3 regions of the Paenibacillus larvae subsp. larvae genome follow, and region 3 is predicted to be linked to each of the others. Evidence: predicted binding sites of a transcription regulator. Region 3 holds the regulator's gene; each other region holds the start of a gene.
What was found. The regulator Rex, encoded in region 3, represses fermentation and respiration genes when NADH is low (regulators of the CRP and FNR family bind a similar motif). The targets are predictions, from matches to a motif close to TTGTGAAATATTTCACAA.

Region 1: the regulator Rex is predicted to act here: its motif matches at 3,664-3,681, upstream of BXP28_RS08395 (hemerythrin domain-containing protein).
Region 2: the regulator Rex is predicted to act here: its motif matches at 2,758-2,775, upstream of scfA (six-cysteine ranthipeptide SCIFF).

What each region holds. Positions count from the first base shown of each region.
Region 1 is NZ_CP019687.1:1,621,232-1,627,533, forward strand. It holds gene pflB (formate C-acetyltransferase) at 1-789, opposite strand, end outside; partial or broken gene adhE (bifunctional acetaldehyde-CoA/alcohol dehydrogenase) at 915-3,526, opposite strand; gene BXP28_RS08395 (hemerythrin domain-containing protein) at 3,812-4,174, shown strand; gene BXP28_RS08400 (hypothetical protein) at 4,138-4,341, shown strand; gene mobA (molybdenum cofactor guanylyltransferase) at 4,484-5,095, opposite strand; gene BXP28_RS08410 (Crp/Fnr family transcriptional regulator) at 5,316-6,038, shown strand; gene BXP28_RS25040 (Rieske (2Fe-2S) protein) at 6,205-6,302, opposite strand, start outside.
Region 2 is NZ_CP019687.1:2,915,682-2,921,983, reverse strand. It holds gene BXP28_RS15100 (DNA sulfur modification protein DndB) at 1-512, shown strand, start outside; gene scfB (thioether cross-link-forming SCIFF peptide maturase) at 1,051-2,349, opposite strand; gene BXP28_RS24460 (hypothetical protein) at 2,297-2,434, opposite strand; gene scfA (six-cysteine ranthipeptide SCIFF) at 2,560-2,709, opposite strand; gene kynA (tryptophan 2,3-dioxygenase) at 3,768-4,559, shown strand; gene BXP28_RS15075 (hypothetical protein) at 5,055-5,909, shown strand.
Region 3 is NZ_CP019687.1:4,153,712-4,160,013, reverse strand. It holds gene BXP28_RS21730 (hypothetical protein) at 1-158, opposite strand, end outside; gene BXP28_RS21725 (cell wall elongation regulator TseB-like domain-containing protein) at 287-742, opposite strand; gene BXP28_RS21720 (amidohydrolase) at 829-2,130, opposite strand; gene BXP28_RS21715 (DUF47 domain-containing protein) at 2,458-3,087, shown strand; gene BXP28_RS21710 (inorganic phosphate transporter) at 3,121-4,119, shown strand; gene BXP28_RS21705 (redox-sensing transcriptional repressor Rex) at 4,142-4,780, opposite strand; partial or broken gene dinG (ATP-dependent DNA helicase DinG) at 4,777-6,302, opposite strand, start outside.

The DNA of each region.
Region 1 (6,302 bases), 1.8 Mb from region 3:
GTAAGCAAAGTACAGCCATTGGAAAGCTTCCTGGGCATTGTTTGCCGGTTTGGAAATGTCGAAACCGTACGAAGCAGCCATTTGCTTCAGTTCGCCAAGGGCACGGATTTGTTCAGAAATTTCTTCCCGGTCGCGGATAACATCAGCCGTCATCATATCCACTTCAAGTTGAGCCAAGTCCTCTTTTTTGAATTGAATCAACTGATCTAGCCCGTATAAAGCTACGCGACGATAGTCACCAATAATCCGCCCACGGCCATAGGCATCGGGAAGTCCAGTAATGATACCGGATCTGCGCGCTGCTCTCATTTCAGGGGTATAGGCATCAAAGACACCCTGATTATGGGTTTTGCGGATTTCCGTAAACAAGTGGATGATTTCTTCCGGAAGTTTAAATCCATAGGCATCACAGGCATCCTTCATCATTTTGATGCCGCCGAATGGCTGGATGGAGCGTTTGAAAGGCTCATCGGTTTGAACCCCTACCACTTTTTCCAGCTCTTTGTCCAAAAAGCCCGGTGCATGGGAAGTAATGGTGGAAGGAGTGTTGACATCAACATCCAGAACCCCGCCGTTTTCACGTTCTTTTTTGGTTAACTCGGAAACGATTTTCCAAAGTTTTGCCGTATTCTCTGTGGCGCCGGCAAGGAAATCTTCATTGCCATGGTAAGGTGTGATGTTTTCTTCGATGAAGTTATTCACATCGATTTCTTTCATCCAGGTACCTTTTTTAAACGAACGCCAAGCATCCTGAGAAACTTGTTTTACTTCTTTTTCTTCAATAGCCATTTGGATGACCTCCTAATTTGTTTGGGAAATGCCTGCAATAGGAGCCAGCTATAGATGGGAGGACAGGGGCACCGACTGTGAGCCCCCGCCCTCTCTTTGTTATCTTAGAATTGCTTTATCTCTATTTATTCGAATAGGCCATAGAAAGCATTGCGGTATACTTCAACAAGCTCGGATACAAGCGGCATTTTGGGGTTTGCCGTTGTACATTGATCTTCAAAAGCACGGTCGGCCAAATATTCCACACGGGATTCAAAATCTTTCGGATCGATGTTAGGCTCCTGCTGTTGGAAAGATTCCGGAATAGCGAGGGTTTTGTTAAGTTTGCGGATAGCTTGAATCAGGCTGTTTACCCCTTCTTCAGTAGTGCCAGCCGGAAGGCCAAGCACACGGGCAATTTCCGCATATCGCTCATCTGCTTTAAAGTGATCGTATTTCGGGAACGAAGAGAATTTCGCCGGTTTCTTCGCATTGTAACGGATCACGTGCGGCATCAGGATTGCATTGGTACGTCCATGTGCGGTATGGTACTGTCCGCCCCATTTGTGAGCCAAGCTGTGGTTGATGCCCAAGAACGCATTAGCGAATGCCATCCCTGCAATTGTCGAAGCATTATGCATTTTTTCACGGGCAACCTTGTCTCCTGTCAGCTCTGATTTTTCCAGGTTTTCAAATACCAGTTGAATGGCTTTGATAGCAAGTCCGTCTGTATAATCATTGGCCATAACGGAGACGTACGCTTCGATAGCGTGAGTCAGCACATCCATTCCCGTATCAGCAACTGCTGTTTTCGGAAGTGAATAAACATACTCGGGATCGACAATTGCTACATCAGGTGTAAGCTCATAGTCTGCTAACGGATATTTCGTATTTCCATTCTTTTTATCTGTGATAACAGCAAACGAAGTGACTTCGGAACCTGTTCCTGAAGTGGTTGGAATCGCTACGAATTTAGCTTTTTGGCCAAGTTTCGGATATTTAAAAGTACGTTTGCGGATATCCAAGAATTTTTGTTTCAAACTATGGAAGGTTACATCCGGGTATTCATAGAACAACCACATTCCTTTAGCAGCATCCATGGAAGAACCGCCGCCAAGTGCAATGATGCAGTCAGGCTGGAAGCTGTTCATCATTTGTGTGCCGCGTTCTACAGTCTCAACGGACGGATTCGGTTCAACATCGTAGAGTACTTCGATAGCTACCGGATTACGGCGCTGACGAAGATAGTGCTCCACTCGATCAACATAGCCAAGCTTTACCATCATAGGATCTGTAACAATAACCACACGGCTGATATCCGGCATTTTGGCCAAATACTGCATTTTTTTCAAAGTAAATTTTGTTAGGAACTTTAAACCACTGCATATTCACAGTTCGTCGCGCCACCCTTTTCACATTGATGAGGTTAACAGCCGTTACATTGGAAGACGTGGAATTTCTGCCGTAAGATCCGCAGCCCAGAGTCAGTGACGGAATATTGGAATTGTAAATATCCCCGATGGCTCCATGAGTGGAAGGTGCATTTACCATGATCCGGCATGTTTTCAGCTTGTTTGCAAACTGGCTGATAATCTCCTCGTTATTCGAATGAATGACCGACGAGTGTCCGAGTCCTCCGAAGTTAACCACTTCAGCTGCCCGTTCGATACCTTGGGCCGCGTTCTTCACTTTATAACATGCGAGGACCGGGCTCAATTTCTCGGCGGAAAGCGGATATTTAGGTCCTACCCCTTGCAGCTCCGCAACCAGAATTTTGGTTCCTTCCGGAACTTGAATACCGGCAAGCTGAGCAATTTTAACGGCTGGCTGGCCGACAATATCCGGGTTCACAGCACATTTTTCCGTATTCATAGCATGGCGGGTTAATTTCTCTGTCTCCTCTTTTGACAAGAAGTAACAGCCCTGAGCAGTCATCATTTGCTTCACTTGGGCAAAGATGGGCTCCTCAATAATTACCGCTTGTTCGGAAGCGCAGATCATACCATTATCAAAAGTTTTGGACAGGATCAAATCGTTAACCGCCTGATTCAGATCCGCCGATTTTTCGATAAAGCAAGGCACATTACCCGGACCGACGCCAAGAGCAGGTTTACCCGTGCTGTATGCGGATTTCACCATTCCCGCACCACCGGTAGCCAGAACTAATGCTACACCCGGATGATTCATCAAGGCCCCGGTTGCCTCCATGGACGGATTTTCGATCCATTGAATACAGTGTTCCGGAGCACCGAACTTGACAGCCGCGTCAGCCAATATCTTAGCCGCTTGCGCACTGCATTTTTGAGCAGAAGGATGAAAAGCGAAAATAATGGGATTGCGGGTTTTAATTGCGATCAAAGCTTTAAATATTGTGGTGGATGTCGGATTCGTTACGGGTGTGACACCTGCAATAATCCCGACAGGTTCCGCAATACTTTGGTAGCTGTCGAACTCATTGTCTTCGATCACGCCGACGGTTTTGTTATACTTGATGTAATTGTGAATGTACTCAGTTGCAAAAATGTTTTTTTGTAATTTTGTCTTCATATACACCGCGCCCGGTTTCTTCAACAGCCATTTTGGCCAAGACCATATGCTGGTCCAAACCGGCAAGCGCCATTTCCTGAACAATGGTATCAATCTGTTGCTGATCATACGCCATGAACGCTTCATGGGCTTTTTGCGCGTTTTCTACCAGTCGGTTTACTTGCTCCTGTGCAGTTAGTTCTTTTTTATTTGTTTTGGTTTGAACTGCCATTCGCTCCGCCTCCATTTATCCGATTTTTTCTGACACCCTTAGTCTAAAACTTTGTGTATTTTTTCACTATGACATTTATCATAGACTCAAAAACTTCATTTAAGGTATTTTAAGGCAGGGTAATTTTTTCTTATAAATTGTGATTGTTTTCACATACTTAAGCCTGTTCTCTATGCTATTTCTTAAATTTTGCTGCCTTTTAATATGGAGCCCTCTAAATGTTTATCAGAAAAACAGGCCGGGTATGATGGCCGACATAATAGAAAACGACTGGAGGATAGAATTATGAACCAAGCTTTGTGCGGGAACCCTGAATTGCAGGTCATGGATCCTTACGTTCATCTTTCTGAATCTTTAGAGGAAATGAAGCAGGAACATCATGAACTCTTGCTTAAGCTTCAGGAACTGCATGCTGTGGCAAGAAGCATCGGGTATGATGAACAGGTGCCGGATTGGTCCGTAAAACTGGAAGGTCTGAAAGATTTGGTGGAACAATTCCGTTTCCGATTTATGCGTCATAACAAAAAGGAAGAGGCCACTTTATACCCGGTTGTTGATTTGTACACGGGAGATAAAATGGGCCAACCTCCGTTATGCGGCAGGAATATAGAATGGCGATGGACAATTTTCAGCATTTTATTGATATAGTAGCGGAACTTCCTGATGAATCTGTGAAGGAATGTACAGCCAAGAAAGCAGTATCACACGTCCAGCAGACTTACTTCATTTTGACGGAGTTTATCCGGAAAGAAAAAGAATGGGTTTTTCCGTTGTCTGAACAAATGCTGACTGATATAGAACATTTTTACTCCTGACAGGTATGTACGTACAATGAAAAAAGCGAAGAATGGTTCTTCGCGGGAGGCAGGATTTCTTCGCTTTTTCTTACCTTTATAACATAACTAATAAACTAATCTTTAAGAGAGCAAGCTAAAGTTTGAACCATGTAACGATGCATCAATGGGGTACACTTTGCAGCATGTCGGTGATGCGGATATAATCTTCCTTTGTATTTATGGACTCGACAAAACTGTTATCTACTCCTTCAGCAAGAAAGGAGCTCTCATCGATACTTCTAATATGAAGCAATCGGAGAAGCTGTTCACAATCGTACTCCTCCTGTTCTATGCAGGAAGAGATACTTCTAAGTACCTGCTTGCGATATATACCATGAAGCATATGATACTTATTATGGATAAAAGGAATAATGGCATCCCATAGATTGGTCCTATGCTTCTCCAGCATTACCTGAACAGCTTTTGGAGAGATGAAAGGCATATCACAGCCGACAACCCACAAGAGGTCATTTTTGCATAAAGAGAAAGCTGCATGCATACCGCAAAGAGGACCATTACCCGATATGTAATCGGTAATAATACGGACAGAACTGCCCAAGACAGGCAAATATTTGCGCGGTGAATTCGTAACCAGAATAATTTCGGAACAAACCTCTTTCATCAAACGAATTTGCCGCTGAACCAGATTTTCCTGATTAATGGGCAGTAATCCCTTCTCGACACTCTGCATCCTGCGGCTTGGCCCTCCGGCCAAGATAACACCACTCAGCATTGTGCTGCCCTCCCTTCCGAGGCATAATTACTAAAATTTACACCCAGTATAGCCAAACAGAGCTGCACAATTCTGTAAAATATATCACAATTTCTTGTCAACTGCCTGTACAGGGATTAAAAATGTGATCAATGTCACAATTGAGGTATGATCTATGCTATATAATAAAGGTAATAATATCGGTGAAACTTACAGATTATGTTAAAGGAGGGTATATCGGATGGAAGAGAGACAAACCTGTACATGCGAGTATATACCTAGAAATACTAACTGTTTCACGGAATCAAACTTATCCAAAATCCAAGAGATTATGTATGAACAGAAAATTCAGCCTGGTGCCTACCTCTTCTGGGAAGGGGATGTCGCCGATAAGCTTTACTATATAAAAAGCGGCCGTGTGAAAGTCACCAAGTCCACTGATGAAGGAAAAGAACTTCTCCTGTACATGTTCCAGGACGGCGATATGCTGGGGCAGATCGATCCATACGAACAGTCCCGCCATGCTTTCACAGCAGAAGCCATAGAAGAATGTGTCGTAGGAGTTGTCCAGCAGCAGGATCTTGAAGTGCTGATTTGGCAGCATGGGGAACTTGCGATTGAATTTATGAAATGGATGGGTCTTATGCATCGGCTAACCCAGACCAAATTCCGCGATATGATGATGTACGGGAAACCGGGTGCTCTCTGTTCCACACTGATCCGCCTTTCAAATTCGTTCGGCAAAAAAGAGGGGGATGCGATCAAAATCACGAAAAAGCTTACCCATTCTGAATTGTCCGATATGATTGGGGCTACCCGGGAAAGTGTAAACCGCATGTTCGGTGATCTGAAAAAGAAAGACGCTCTTGAAATGAAGGGAGGCTACATTCTCATTAAGGACATCGAACAGCTTAAGCAAATTTGTCATTGTGAAAATTGTCCCTTGGACGTTTGCCGGATTTGATGTCCGCTCACAAAAACGGTATCCTTCTTTTCAGGATACCGTTTTTTAATGGGCTTACGGAAGTCCAAGCCTCCTTCTAATATACGAAAAAAAGCCGCCTGAAACCGGGCCTCCCCTTTTTTAGGTTTGACCCGATTTAAGCAGCTTTGTCCTTAATCCGCAAACTTCAGGTTTCTGCCGGGAACCCAATCCTCACTTTATTATCTTCTACCAGAACCGGGTAAGTCCGCACCTGTCCAGAATCGGGGGCTTGTACGAGTCCGG
Region 2 (6,302 bases), 1.2 Mb from region 3:
GGGTCGAGACGAATAAATCGAGATTAGCAAGACCAAAAAATAAAAATTTAACTTCAATGACCAGACTAAAAACTTTCCTTAGTCTATTACTTTTCGGAAAACCAACATTAAGTAATAGTAATGAACAACTCATTAAAGAGAATTATGATTCAGTGTTAAATTTTTTAGAAAGACTATTTTATAATTTATATTCAGATTTAAATTCAAATTCAATTTTCCCTCGGGAACCGGGAAATGTAAAGAAATATGTATTAGGTCATGAGGCAGTATTGAATGCGTTGGCTATTTATTTAAACCGAAAAATTGTAGTTGCTCAAAATGATGGTTTTCTTTTCCATCATGATTTAGACGATTTTTTAGAAACACTTACTTTAATAGATTGGTCAGTTGAGGATTCTTCTTGGAAACCGTTTTTACAAGTGGCACAAAGAGGCCAAAGTACGGAATTTAAGACTATAGATTTAAAATTTCAAGATGCAATTGCTGAGTATTTAACTGATGTTCTGTCTTAATTTAAAAGAAAGTCCAAACTATCAAGACATAACTTTGAAATAAAATCGAACCGTTTATAAAAAAGAATACGATGTTTTGAAAAATTGCGAAGCTTTCCCCCTTTGGTTATGATGAACCAAGGGGTCTTTTATATAGTGAAAAGAACATATGTTAAAAGAGGTTTAAGGAATCAGGAACTCATATTATTGATTAAAGACTAGTGAAGAGGAGCTATTTTATGAATTCAAAAATTCCCTTAACCTGTTGATGCTTATATATTAATCCGCATTTACATGATAATAGCGGCATATGAATTCCTGGTGAAAAACGAGAGCATATGGAAAGATTAGACGAGAAAAAATGGAGGAAAATGAGGAATGAATTGGTTTTGATCGTAGTTAAAATCATTACAGGGTATGAAAGAGTGGAGCAACAGGTTTTACCATTAAATAAATCAAAGGGATTTTGAGTATATATAAAGAAGTGGAATTTCTTCAAAGAGGCTGAGCATAAATCAAATTTCGACTTATGTCTCAGCCTCTTATAATCTCTTTATGTTTATTGAGCTGTGGATTGTATGTTTTTTTTCATAGCTCTCATGGATTCGGCCACTTTCACCATCATGGAACATTCTACCCTCTTGCGGAAGATGTCACAACTGAAATCGTAGATTCCATTGATGGACCCTGTTGCGTGCAGCGCGTTAGCAGGGCAACCGCCACTGCAGTAAAGTTTCGCCCAGCAGTCCTGGCATTTCGGCTTCGAGTAGCAGCTGCTCTCTTTAAATTGGCACTGCGTCTCTTGTTTTGTAATCCCATCCCAGATGTTTCCTATCTTGTATTCGTTATTCCCGATGAACTGGTGGCAAGGGAAGAGTTCGCCCCATGGTGTGACAGCGAGATATTCGGTTCCTGAGCCGCAGCCGGAAATTCTCTTTTGGATGCAGGGGCCTTCTGAGAGGTCAAGCATGTAATGGTAGAAGGTGAAGCCATTGCCCTCTTCCCCACGTTTCAGCATTTCCTTGGCGAGAATTTCGTACTGGTTATATATATCTGGAAGGTTTTCTGCGGTAAGCGCATAGGGTTCCCGGGGATCACAGATGACGGGTTCCATCGAGATTTTGTCGAAGCCAAGATCTGCGATATGAAAAATGTCATTGGTGAAGTCAACGTTGTTGCGGGTATAAGTCCCACGCACATAATATTCTTTATCTCCACGCTTTTCAACGAATTCCTGGAACTTCGGAACGATATAATCGTAGCTTCCCTTTCCGGTTACTGTTTTACGAAGGTGATCGTGAACTTGTTTTCTTCCATCAAGGCTCAATACGACATTGTACATTTCCTCATTCAAGAAATCGGTGACCTCATCGTTTAATAACATACCATTTGTAGTAAAGGTGAAGCGAAAAGTTTTTTTGTACTCTTTTTCTTTGCTTCTTGCGTAAGCGACAATTTGTTTAACAACTTTCCAGGCCATAAGCGGTTCTCCGCCAAAGAAATCAACGTCGAGGTTTCGGTGGTGACCGGAGTTTTCCAATAGGTAATCGATAGCTCTTTTGCCAACCTCATAGCTCATGATCGCTCTGCTTCCGTTGTATTTTCCTTGGCTGGCAAAGCAGTATTCACATGACAGGTTACATGTATGTGCGACGTTGAGGCAGAGGGCCTTTACATAAGTTTGGCGATTTTTTAAATCCATTGAGAGATTCTTATATTCATCCTCAGTAAAGAGTTCCCCATCATTTTTTAGCTCTTCGATATCGGCAATTGTTTCCCGAATGTCCTTCTCAGAGATATTGGAATCATGTACGTATTTTTCCAGCATTAGTAGTCTCATAAAGGGCGATGATTTCATAGGCGAGATCGTCGACAACATGTACCGATCCGCTGTAGGTATCGAGTACGATGTTGTATCCGTTTAGTTTATATTGATGAATCATACTTGATAATCAAGCTCCTTTTATTTATAAAGTAAAACCTCCGTTTATGAGACGTTTACTTCCTGCTGATGTGAGATAAAAATGGCCGCCCATCCGGAAAGCAGTTGGGCGGTACGTTTCTTGGTTTATCTGTTCATTATGTTTTCGCATTTTTGATTTGCAACTCCGCAAGACGTTTTGCAGGCTGATTGGCAAGATGTTTGACATGCACCACATCCGCCATATTTTATTGTATCTGTCAGTTTACGGGTGCTTAGTGTTACGATTCTTTTCATAATAAATAACTCCTTTTAAAAATATCTTTTAAGAAACAAGTTCAATTATTGTGAATAATTTCACATTAATTCCATTAATAATTTTAACAACAGCTTTGGTTCACGTCAATCATTTCGTGATGTTTTGTTGCTGCGGAAATTCACTCAATTGTGCAGCTCTTTTTTTATCGTGATGTGAAGGGTCTTGAGGGTCCAACAACGTGATTCTTCTTATTGTCGACAAGCCGACAGAAGAATAATGAGTAGGAGTTTTATTGTAGCATTTCAAGGTTGATGTTACCAAGAAGTGTACCTTTATGGTTTCGTATGTATCTTTCTTTATCCGGGTTTTCCGTGTAATATTTGTCTGCCATCTTGGAATATAACAAAGAGACTTAATTTAGCCTTAAAAAAAGGAAGGCAAGCGTAAATTGGGACTGGGTCGCATTCGTGTTCGTGGCGCCGAATCCAGTTTGACCGTCATCGCCCTTCAGTTTCTGGTCATCAATCTGGAGAGACGACTTCTGAAAGGCAATGTTCAAATTTGCGATAGGTAGGAGAAATGTTAATATCTTGACGTGTTTATAGGGCAAGCGCGTGTCATTCGAATTCCCAATAAATCCGTAATCGGCATTAAGGAATTGTCCAGTTTCGACCTCGATGGCGTAACGCGGCTCTTAATTCGGACAGACGCTTGGCCAGACCGAACCGTATTTCCGGTTTCTATCCCTTACATGGATCCTCAGGCAATCGGCTACTTGTCGGACAAAGGTATCCGTCTCATCGGATTTGATCTTCCATCTGTAGATCCGATTGAAAGCAAAACTCTTCTCGTCCATCATCAATTATCACATGCGGATATCTCGATTTTAGAGGGGCTAGTATTGGATCACATTGATGCCGGTGATTATGAGTTCATTGCCCTCCCCCTTTCTCTAAGTGAGGCCGATGCAAGTCCGACTCGTGCTGTCTTAAAAAAATTACCTAAAGTAAAGAAAGGGGAGCAAACCAAAATGACAGCCACAAACAATACAATTGAGAAGTTAGATGAAACACATCTAACGAATCAACCAGCAGAAATGAGACATTCGATGACGTATGGAGACTATTTATATTTGGATCGGCTCCTCTCTAGCCAACATCAACTCTCCGGACATCATGATGAAATGTTGTTTATAATTATCCATCAAGCGAGTGAACTGTGGATGAAGTTAATGCTGCATGAAATTAATGCGGTCATTTCCTATATCCAAAGTAACCATTTGCAAAAAGCGTTTAAAATCTTAACCCGGGTATCTAAAATACAAGAGCAATTAATTCAGTCATGGAACGTGCTCGTAACATTAACCCCAGCAGAATATATGGAATTCAGAAATCAATTAGGGCAATCATCCGGGTTTCAATCGTATCAGTATCGTTTGATTGAATTTGCACTAGGAAATAAAAATACTCAAAAGTTGGCGATATTTGAGCATCAGTCGGAATTGTACCAACAATTAGCAAAAGCCGCACATGCACCCAGTCTTTATGATGCAGCCATTCAAGCCTTGGCTGTAGCGGGATTGTCCATTGATTCCGATATGCTGGATCGGGATTTTTCGAAAAAGTATCAACCGAATGCAAGTGTAGAGCAAGCTTGGTTAACGGTGTACAAACAGACAGAACAGTACTGGGAACTCTACGAATTAGCTGAAAAGCTAATGGATATCGCGAGCCAACATCAGTTTTGGCAAGCGAAGCATATGGGGACCGTCGAACGAATTATTGGAAGCAAAGTAGGGACCGGCGGAACTTCAGGAGTATCTTATTTAAAAAAGGTACTGGAGCAAAACCTATTCCCCGAACTGTGGAACCTTCGAACAAAAATGTAAACAGTCAGCCGGCTTAACGTATATAGCCAACAACGTGATTCTTCTTATTGTCGACAAAGCGACAAAAGAATAAATGAGTACAGAAGCAGGTCATATTCAAAATGGCCTGCTTCCGCATACAGCTTTACTCGATATTTACTTGCTTATACCGGTAATCAGGCTTCTATTATGCGGCATGACAGCAAATTGAGAAGTTTGAGGAAATTGGTTTTTTGAATCACAAAACCAATAAATCGGCAAATCAGGCAAGCCTGTTTCTTGAAACAGGAGTAATTTCATAGGAAGGGGTGTGTTCATTATTTTCCAAAATTAGTTTATATTTCTGGAAAATCAAGAAAAAGATCGGTATACTGGTTATGTATCCTGTTATTCCTACTTGACGGATTAAACACATCTTACGGAATGTACAGATGTTTTTTTATTTCTTAAGCTTCATTTCATAATGTTTTCAACCACTATGTTTGCTGTAGAGCCTTTTATATTGGAGTGATGATGATGAAAAAAGGTGCAGGTATCGTTTTGCTGTTATTAGTTTGTATTCTCTTCCTGGATGGCTGTACATTACAGGAGGAGTATGATGAAAGTGGCCGCAGAAAGGATACCTTCATTCCGTTGAAACGGCCCAATATGTTCACCTTAAACTTTCATGACCTGTATGACCAAATTTTCGCCAAAATTAAGGCTGAAGATAACAAGGTAGCCGATCCGACTATGAATATCCTGTTTACTCCCGGAGGCGAAATTATGCATGTCGATTGTTCCGTTCATGCACTGATGGAATCCTCGGATTCGGAAGATCAATACACCATGAGGCTGTATAGAATCAGGAATAACCACGAAACCGAATTCAATAACAAGCAATCCCTGCCAGAAGCATTCTCGGCACCTTCTTCAACCATGACGGGAATTGACGTATATCGGGAATCGGGAGGGTACTATGACGGGAGAGATATGGACATGTTAAACTTTCAAAAGTTCCCCAAGTTCATAGAGTGGTTTGCGAACTTCAACTTAAAATCAGTATTAGAACAATATACGGTGGGAAGACCCGTTCGCTTCCAACTTCTATCTGGGCCTATCACAGGCGAGGTTGTCAAGAATCCAGATGTGCATGTTACTTACCTGGACTGCTCGCCAAACGACATACGTGAAATGGACAAACCGAAATCATACCCGGTGTCCCGTTATTTGGAATTTACCGATAAAGACTATTACGCCGTGATCCCCTATTATGTACAGGATGGAACCATAAAGGGGTTTAATGAAATGAAATTGGGGCAGACAGAAAAAATCACGTATATAGCCAATAACGTCATTCTTCTTATTGTTGATAAAACGACAAAAGGATAAACGAGTATAGAAGCAGGCATTTTGAACATGGCCTGCTTCTACATGCAGCTTTCTCGATATTTACTTGCTTATACCGGTAATCAGGCTTCTATTATGAGGCATGACAGCAAATTGAGAAGCCTGAGGAAATTAGTTTTTCGAATCACAAAACCAATAAATTGGCAAATCAGGCAAGCCTGTTTCTTGAAACAAGAGTAATTTCAATAGGAAGGGGTGTGTTCATTATTTCCCAAAACTTGTTTATATTTCTGGAAAATGAAGAAAAAGATCGGTATACTGGATATGTATCCTGTTATTTCCTCTCGATGGACTGATCACATCTTACGGAATGTACAGATGTTTTTTTATTTCTTAAGCCTCATTTCATAATGCATCAAGCACTATGTTTATTGC
Region 3 (6,302 bases):
AACTCTATGGTAGAATCCTCCACACCGGGAGTTTTACTGATGATCTGAGAGAAAGGACTTTCCATCGCGAAACTTTGATAGGCAAACCATCCGCCAAATAAAACAGACGCTGTTATTACGACACTTATCACAATAGGAAAGAGACGCAGCTTTCTCATAAACGTCCCCCTTTCTGTAGGTTCATCTATACGTTCGTATAGCAAATAAATCTTCAAACAAAAGTATATCATAGTGGAGGACAAAATACCGAAAGAAAAGAGTGGGAAAATGTGAAAAAAAACTCAGCTTATTGTAAGCTGAGCGTATACGTATCTATAAAAGTACCGTCTGCAAATTTATAATAATCGTAATAATAACGTTTGGTTTTATTGTCTTTGACGGAATAAAACACTTCCCATACATATTCGTCCTTTAATTTGCCTGCATTTATGCGCAGGATTTCAGCACCTTCATGCTTTTTTGATACCTCATTACGAACCTGCTGTTCCGTATAATTCTGATCCGCCCGTTCAGTATGAACTTCCCCATTTTCACCTACCCAGACAATGACGGGGTTTCCCAGCTTATCCTGCCCATAGACAATCTGATAACTGCTTGTTCCGTGAAATGGGGTCACTTTGTCGGCCTTAGTCAGCACGGTTTTGGCATACGCCGCCTCCACCGCTTTCGTTTTTTCATTCCAATGTTCAGTCTGGATATTCATATAAAATCGGGTGACAACAAACACTATGGTCATCAACATAAATACAGATCCTGCGATCCATTTCCATTTCGTTGAAATTGCACATCCAGCTCCTTTCCAATTACTTTAGAATAAAGGCGGATGTCCTATTGTACCAGACGTTCAAAGCAAAGCTCAAATTCACGCTTAATCTTTTCTTCATCCAGCGTGAGGCATTTTCCGGATTTGACAAGCTGCCGGCCGTTTACCCAAACATCTATCACATCTTTTGCGGAAGCCGAGTAAACGACGTGGGATACATAATCTGTTTTCGGCAGAAAATGGGGCTGATCGATATCCAGTGCTATAAAATCAGCTTTAGCTCCCTGTTCCAGCTTACCGATATTTTCAAGCCAAATGGATTCAGCTCCTATGATAGTCCCCATACGCAAGGCTTCCGTTGCCGGAACAGCAACAGGGTCTCCGCTTACTGCTTTATGAATTAATGCCGCAAGTCTCATCTCCTCGAACATATCCAGGTTATTGTTGCTTGCCGGCCCGTCTGTTCCAAGAGAGACTTTCACTCCTGCTTGAATTAATTCGGGTACGCGGGCTACCCCGCTTGCAAGCTTGAGATTGCTTCCCGGATTGTGGGAAACCCGGACATCATGCTCGCTTAAAAGACGGATTTCCTCATCCGTCAGGTGAACCCCGTGGGCGATAAGGGCCGGTCTTGTAAAGACACCCAGTTTATAAAGATGCTCCACAGGACGAAGGCCATATTCCTTAACATTGGCCTCCACTTCACGTAAGGTTTCAGACATATGAGTGTGAATAGGCAAGTCCAGATCATGTGCGGCCTGAACGAATTGCTCAATGTAGGAAGGTGGACAAGTGTACGGAGCATGCGGCGCCATCATAGTGGTAATCCGTCCGTCAGCCTTGCCATGCCAGTCTCGGGCAAACCGGGCCGCTTCCGCCAGCTTCTGATCCTGCACTTCTTTTGGACAAAGACCGATCACGCCACGGGTAAGGCAGCCGCGCATGCCGGATTCCTCAACAGCTTTGGCTACCAGATCCATATGATCATACATATCCACGAAAGCTGTTGTTCCGCTCTTCATCATCTCAATTATTGAAAGAAGGGTGGCCCAATAAACGTCCTGGGAAGTAAATTTCGCTTCCATCGGCCACATTTTTTGCTCAAGCCAAACTTGAAGTGCCAGATCATCGCCATACCCTCTGAGCAGTGACATGGCTGCATGACCGTGAGTGTTTACCAGTCCGGGCATAAACAGTTTACCTATACCAGAAATGATTTCATCTGCTTGTTCAAGATCTTGAGGAGACGGATTTTCTCCTATATAAATAATTCGGTCTTCCTCTATAATCATGGACCCTTCCAGAACGGGACATTGCTCTTTTAGAGTCAAAAAAAACCCGTCAGTAATGACAATTTTTTTTGCCAAAGCCATAACCTCTTCTCCACCTTGGTTTTATACAAACGGGAACGACTTCGTCCGTCTACATGGGGACGAAAACGCTCGGTATATCTTCATTTTCACTCTACATCTTCCCTATGTCAAAATCAAGGGTGGCCAGCGTCAAAAAGTTCATTGCTTTCTTTATCTGTGTTATGCTATTTTATTTTTTGTGAGTTTAAGCTACAATTTTCTACATACGCACTTTGCATCCTTCATTCGAATATACAAGACATGTGCAAATTGCTAATTGAATTGTAATTTAAATCTATACGGAAATAAGGTATTCACTACAATTAGGAGGCACTTAAGACTATGGTATCCATTTTCAACAGCAAACGAGATGAAGTCGATTTTCTGGGCTTACTCGTGAAATCTGCCGATAACACACATCAAGCGGCGATCATGTTCCGCGATGCTCTGTTGGGCAATAAGCTCCCTGCTGATTTTTTTCAAAACATCAAGGATATGGAAACTAAAGGAGACCAAATCACTCACGAAATTTTCCGTGAATTAGACAAAGTGTTTATTACTCCTATCGACCGTGAAGATATCATGGAACTAGCTTCCAATCTTGACGATGTGATTGACGGAATTGAAGCAACAGCTGCCCGCTTTGATTATTTGAATATTCAAACGATCGATAAGTACATGCAGGAATTTACAGAAGTAATCGTAAAAGCTTGTGAACATTTGCTTGAAGCCTTTAAGCTGCTATCCAAGAAAAAATACAATTCAATTAAGCAACATACGGTGGAAGTTAACAGCCTCGAAAACGAAGGTGACCGCTTGATGAGAGAGGGAATTCGTGAAATTTTCACAAACCGCCGGGATCCGTATGATGATTTCAACTTGAAAGAACTCTATGAACGCCTTGAAGAAACAACCGATGTCTGTGAAGATGTCGCGAATATTCTTGAAAGCGTAGTTCTGCGCTACTCATAAGCGAAAGCCCAGCTGTAACATTAGGAGGCAAACATGATCACTTTATTCTTTATTGTAGCGCTTGCCCTGGCATTTGATTTTATTAATGGCTTTCATGATACAGCAAATGCTGTTGCCACTTCAATTTCGACCAGAGCCATGAAACCGCGTTTTGCGATTTTGAGTGCTGCAATCCTAAACTTCCTCGGGGCCATTTTCTCCTCGGAAGTTGCTAAAACCGTCGGGGGAAGCATCGCCAACCCTGCTGATATTGAGAACGGTGTTTATGTTGTTATCGCGGCTCTTCTCGCTTCAATTATCTGGAACCTTCTCACCTGGTATTATGGAATCCCTTCATCATCCTCCCATACCCTGATCGGTGCTCTTGCTGGTGCTGTCATGGCCGGTGCTGGTGCAGGGGCCCTTAATTGGGGAGGTTTCGGCAAGATTGTACTGATCCTTATCCTTTCCCCGGTCATTGCATTCGTGGCTGGTTACATGATTATGACGGTGATTAAACGCCTCATCATTCTAAGCGGTAACAAATCCCGTTCGAAGTTAAACCGTGTTTTCCGTTTTTTCCAAATCTTATCGGCATGGCTTCTGTCCTTTTCACATGGCGGTAACGATGCCCAAAAAGCTATGGGGATTATTGTTTTTGGACTCGTCGCTGCCGGTTTACAAGATACATTGGACGTACCTCTGTGGGTTAAACTGGCTGCGGCAACGGCCATGGGGCTTGGAACATCAATTGGCGGAATGAGGATTATTAAAACCGTCGGTTCAAAAATTATCAAGATCGAACCGATTAACGGCTTTGCGTCTGATTTAACATCGTCCGCCATTATTCAGGCCTCAACAGCTATGGGAATGCCGCTTTCTACCACTCATGTTATTTCTTCGTCCATTATCGGAACAGGTAGTGTCATGCGTTTGCATGATGTAAAATGGGGAACAGTTAAGCGGATGCTTGTTACTTGGGTAATTACAATTCCAATCAGTATTGCGATTGCCTATCTGATCTACATGCTCATGTTTAAATTTTTTGTATAAAGACTTAAAAACACCGAAGCTATTAAGCTTCGGTGTTTTTTTCTACCAGATAATAAGCGAGACTTTGAAGATCGGCTGTGAAATCCGCATTATGGACACGTACTTCCGGTGGAACTTTAATAATGATTGGAGCAAAGTTCAGGATAGCTTCCACACCTGCTTCAATGAATTGATTCGCTACATTTTGCGCTTCCGAAGCCGGAACGGTAATAATCCCAATCCGAACCCCCAGTTTTCTAACTGTTGGAATCAGGTCTTCCATCGGTTTCACCTGTAAATTATTGATGGTTTGACCGATTTTGCCCGGCGAAGCATCAAACACCGCTACAATCTTCATCTGATCGCTCAAATAGACGTTATAATTAGATAATGCACGCCCAAGGTTACCGGCGCCTACCAGCACTACTGGGTTTTGTTTGTCCAGATTTAGAATCTGCCGAATTTTTTCAATCAGATAAGCAACATCATACCCGATCCCCTTCTTGCCGAATTCACCAAAGTAAGCTAGATCCTTGCGGATTTGCGCCGGGTTCAGATCCAATTTCTGGCCCAGGTCCTGAGACGAAACAGTCATTACATTCTTTATGGCTAATTCGTTCAAGTACCGTAAATAAATCGGCAATCGCCGAACGACGGCTTCAGATATTTTTTCCGTCTTCATTCCTGCTTCTCTCCCATCCATTCTTCAATTCTTGGCACAATTTGTGTTCTTGTCATGTGCTCCATTTTAGGCCCTGGCAATGAATATAGGAAATATTTGCCATATTGGGTTTCTATTACACGAGTATCATACAGGATGACGATCCCTTTGTCTGTTGCTGTCCGCACAAGCCGGCCAAAACCTTGTTTAAACCTGATGACCGCTTGAGGTACGGATAATTTGATGAATGGGTTCTGATTCATTTTCTTCAATTTCTCACTTTTGGCTTCAACCAATGGATGATTTGGAGGTTGGAAAGGAAGCCTCACAATAGCCAGACAGGTCAGAGCTTGCCCAGGGATATCCACCCCTTCCCAAAATGAACTGGTCCCCAGCAGTACACAGGCTTCACTTTCTTGAAATAGCCTGGTCAGTTTGCTTCTGTTACCGGTATCTACACCTTGGCCCAGGACTTCAATACCATAAGGCCTGAGTTTTTCTTTAAGCTCCTTATGCGTATCTTTCAACATCCGGTTCGACGTAAAAAGCACCAGCATTCTGCCTCTAGTTGTTATAGCCACTTCCATCAGTGAATGAATGAGAGCCTCAACAAAAAGGGCTTCCCCCTGCCTGCCCCGTATACCCGGAAAATCACGCGGTATCATCACTAAAGCTTGTTGTCTGTAGTTAAACGTCGAAGGCAGCATAACCGTTCTCAGTTTAGCTTTCTCTTGCCCTTCTTCCGGAGATTCTAGACCAAACATTCCCAAAGAATAGCTAAAAGATTTGTTCACAGATAATGTAGCGGATGTCATGATAACACTATCTTTGGTATCAAATATCAGGTCACGCAGCAAGGGACTTACATCAAGGGGGACGCATACAAGCTGGACGGACCGGCTTTTGGTGTAAGTATTCGCTTCTAGCCAATATACAAAATCCTGATCTTCCCGTTTCATAAAAAATCGTATATTTTGCTTGTATTGGGCAATCTCTTTGGATATCCCCCCAAGGTCGGTCAATATGCTTTGCAGGTCATATTCATCTTGAACCTCTTTTAACTCTTGGATGAGCTGGTCCAATTTCTTATGAATGTCCTGAAGCGCGAGAAGCAAATTTTCCTCAATTTCTGCAAACTCATGCCAATTGTCAGGAAGAACATCCTCTTTAACCCGAATGATGAGCTGGCCGGTTTCAGCTCCGGAAGATTCATGGTTTCCGGAAAGCCATTCATACATTTTCTCCGTTAAACGGTCCCATTCCTCTTTGGCATCCACAATCCGTTCACTAATCCGTTCAACTGCCTGTAAGCTAACTGTGATTTTGTCGTTCTGTATTCCGTAAAACCGGGATAACAGCATGGGCAGCTGCCCTGAATGGCTGTCTTTGTATAGCTGTGAGAGCTGGTTGGCCAGCCCCATATAATGAAGATCCGTACCCAAATGCTTCCCGGCTACATCTTCAAAATGATGAGCCTCATCCAGAATCAGATGTTTATAAGAAGGAAGGAGCCGATTCTCAGCTTTTGTATCTGTGAGCAGCA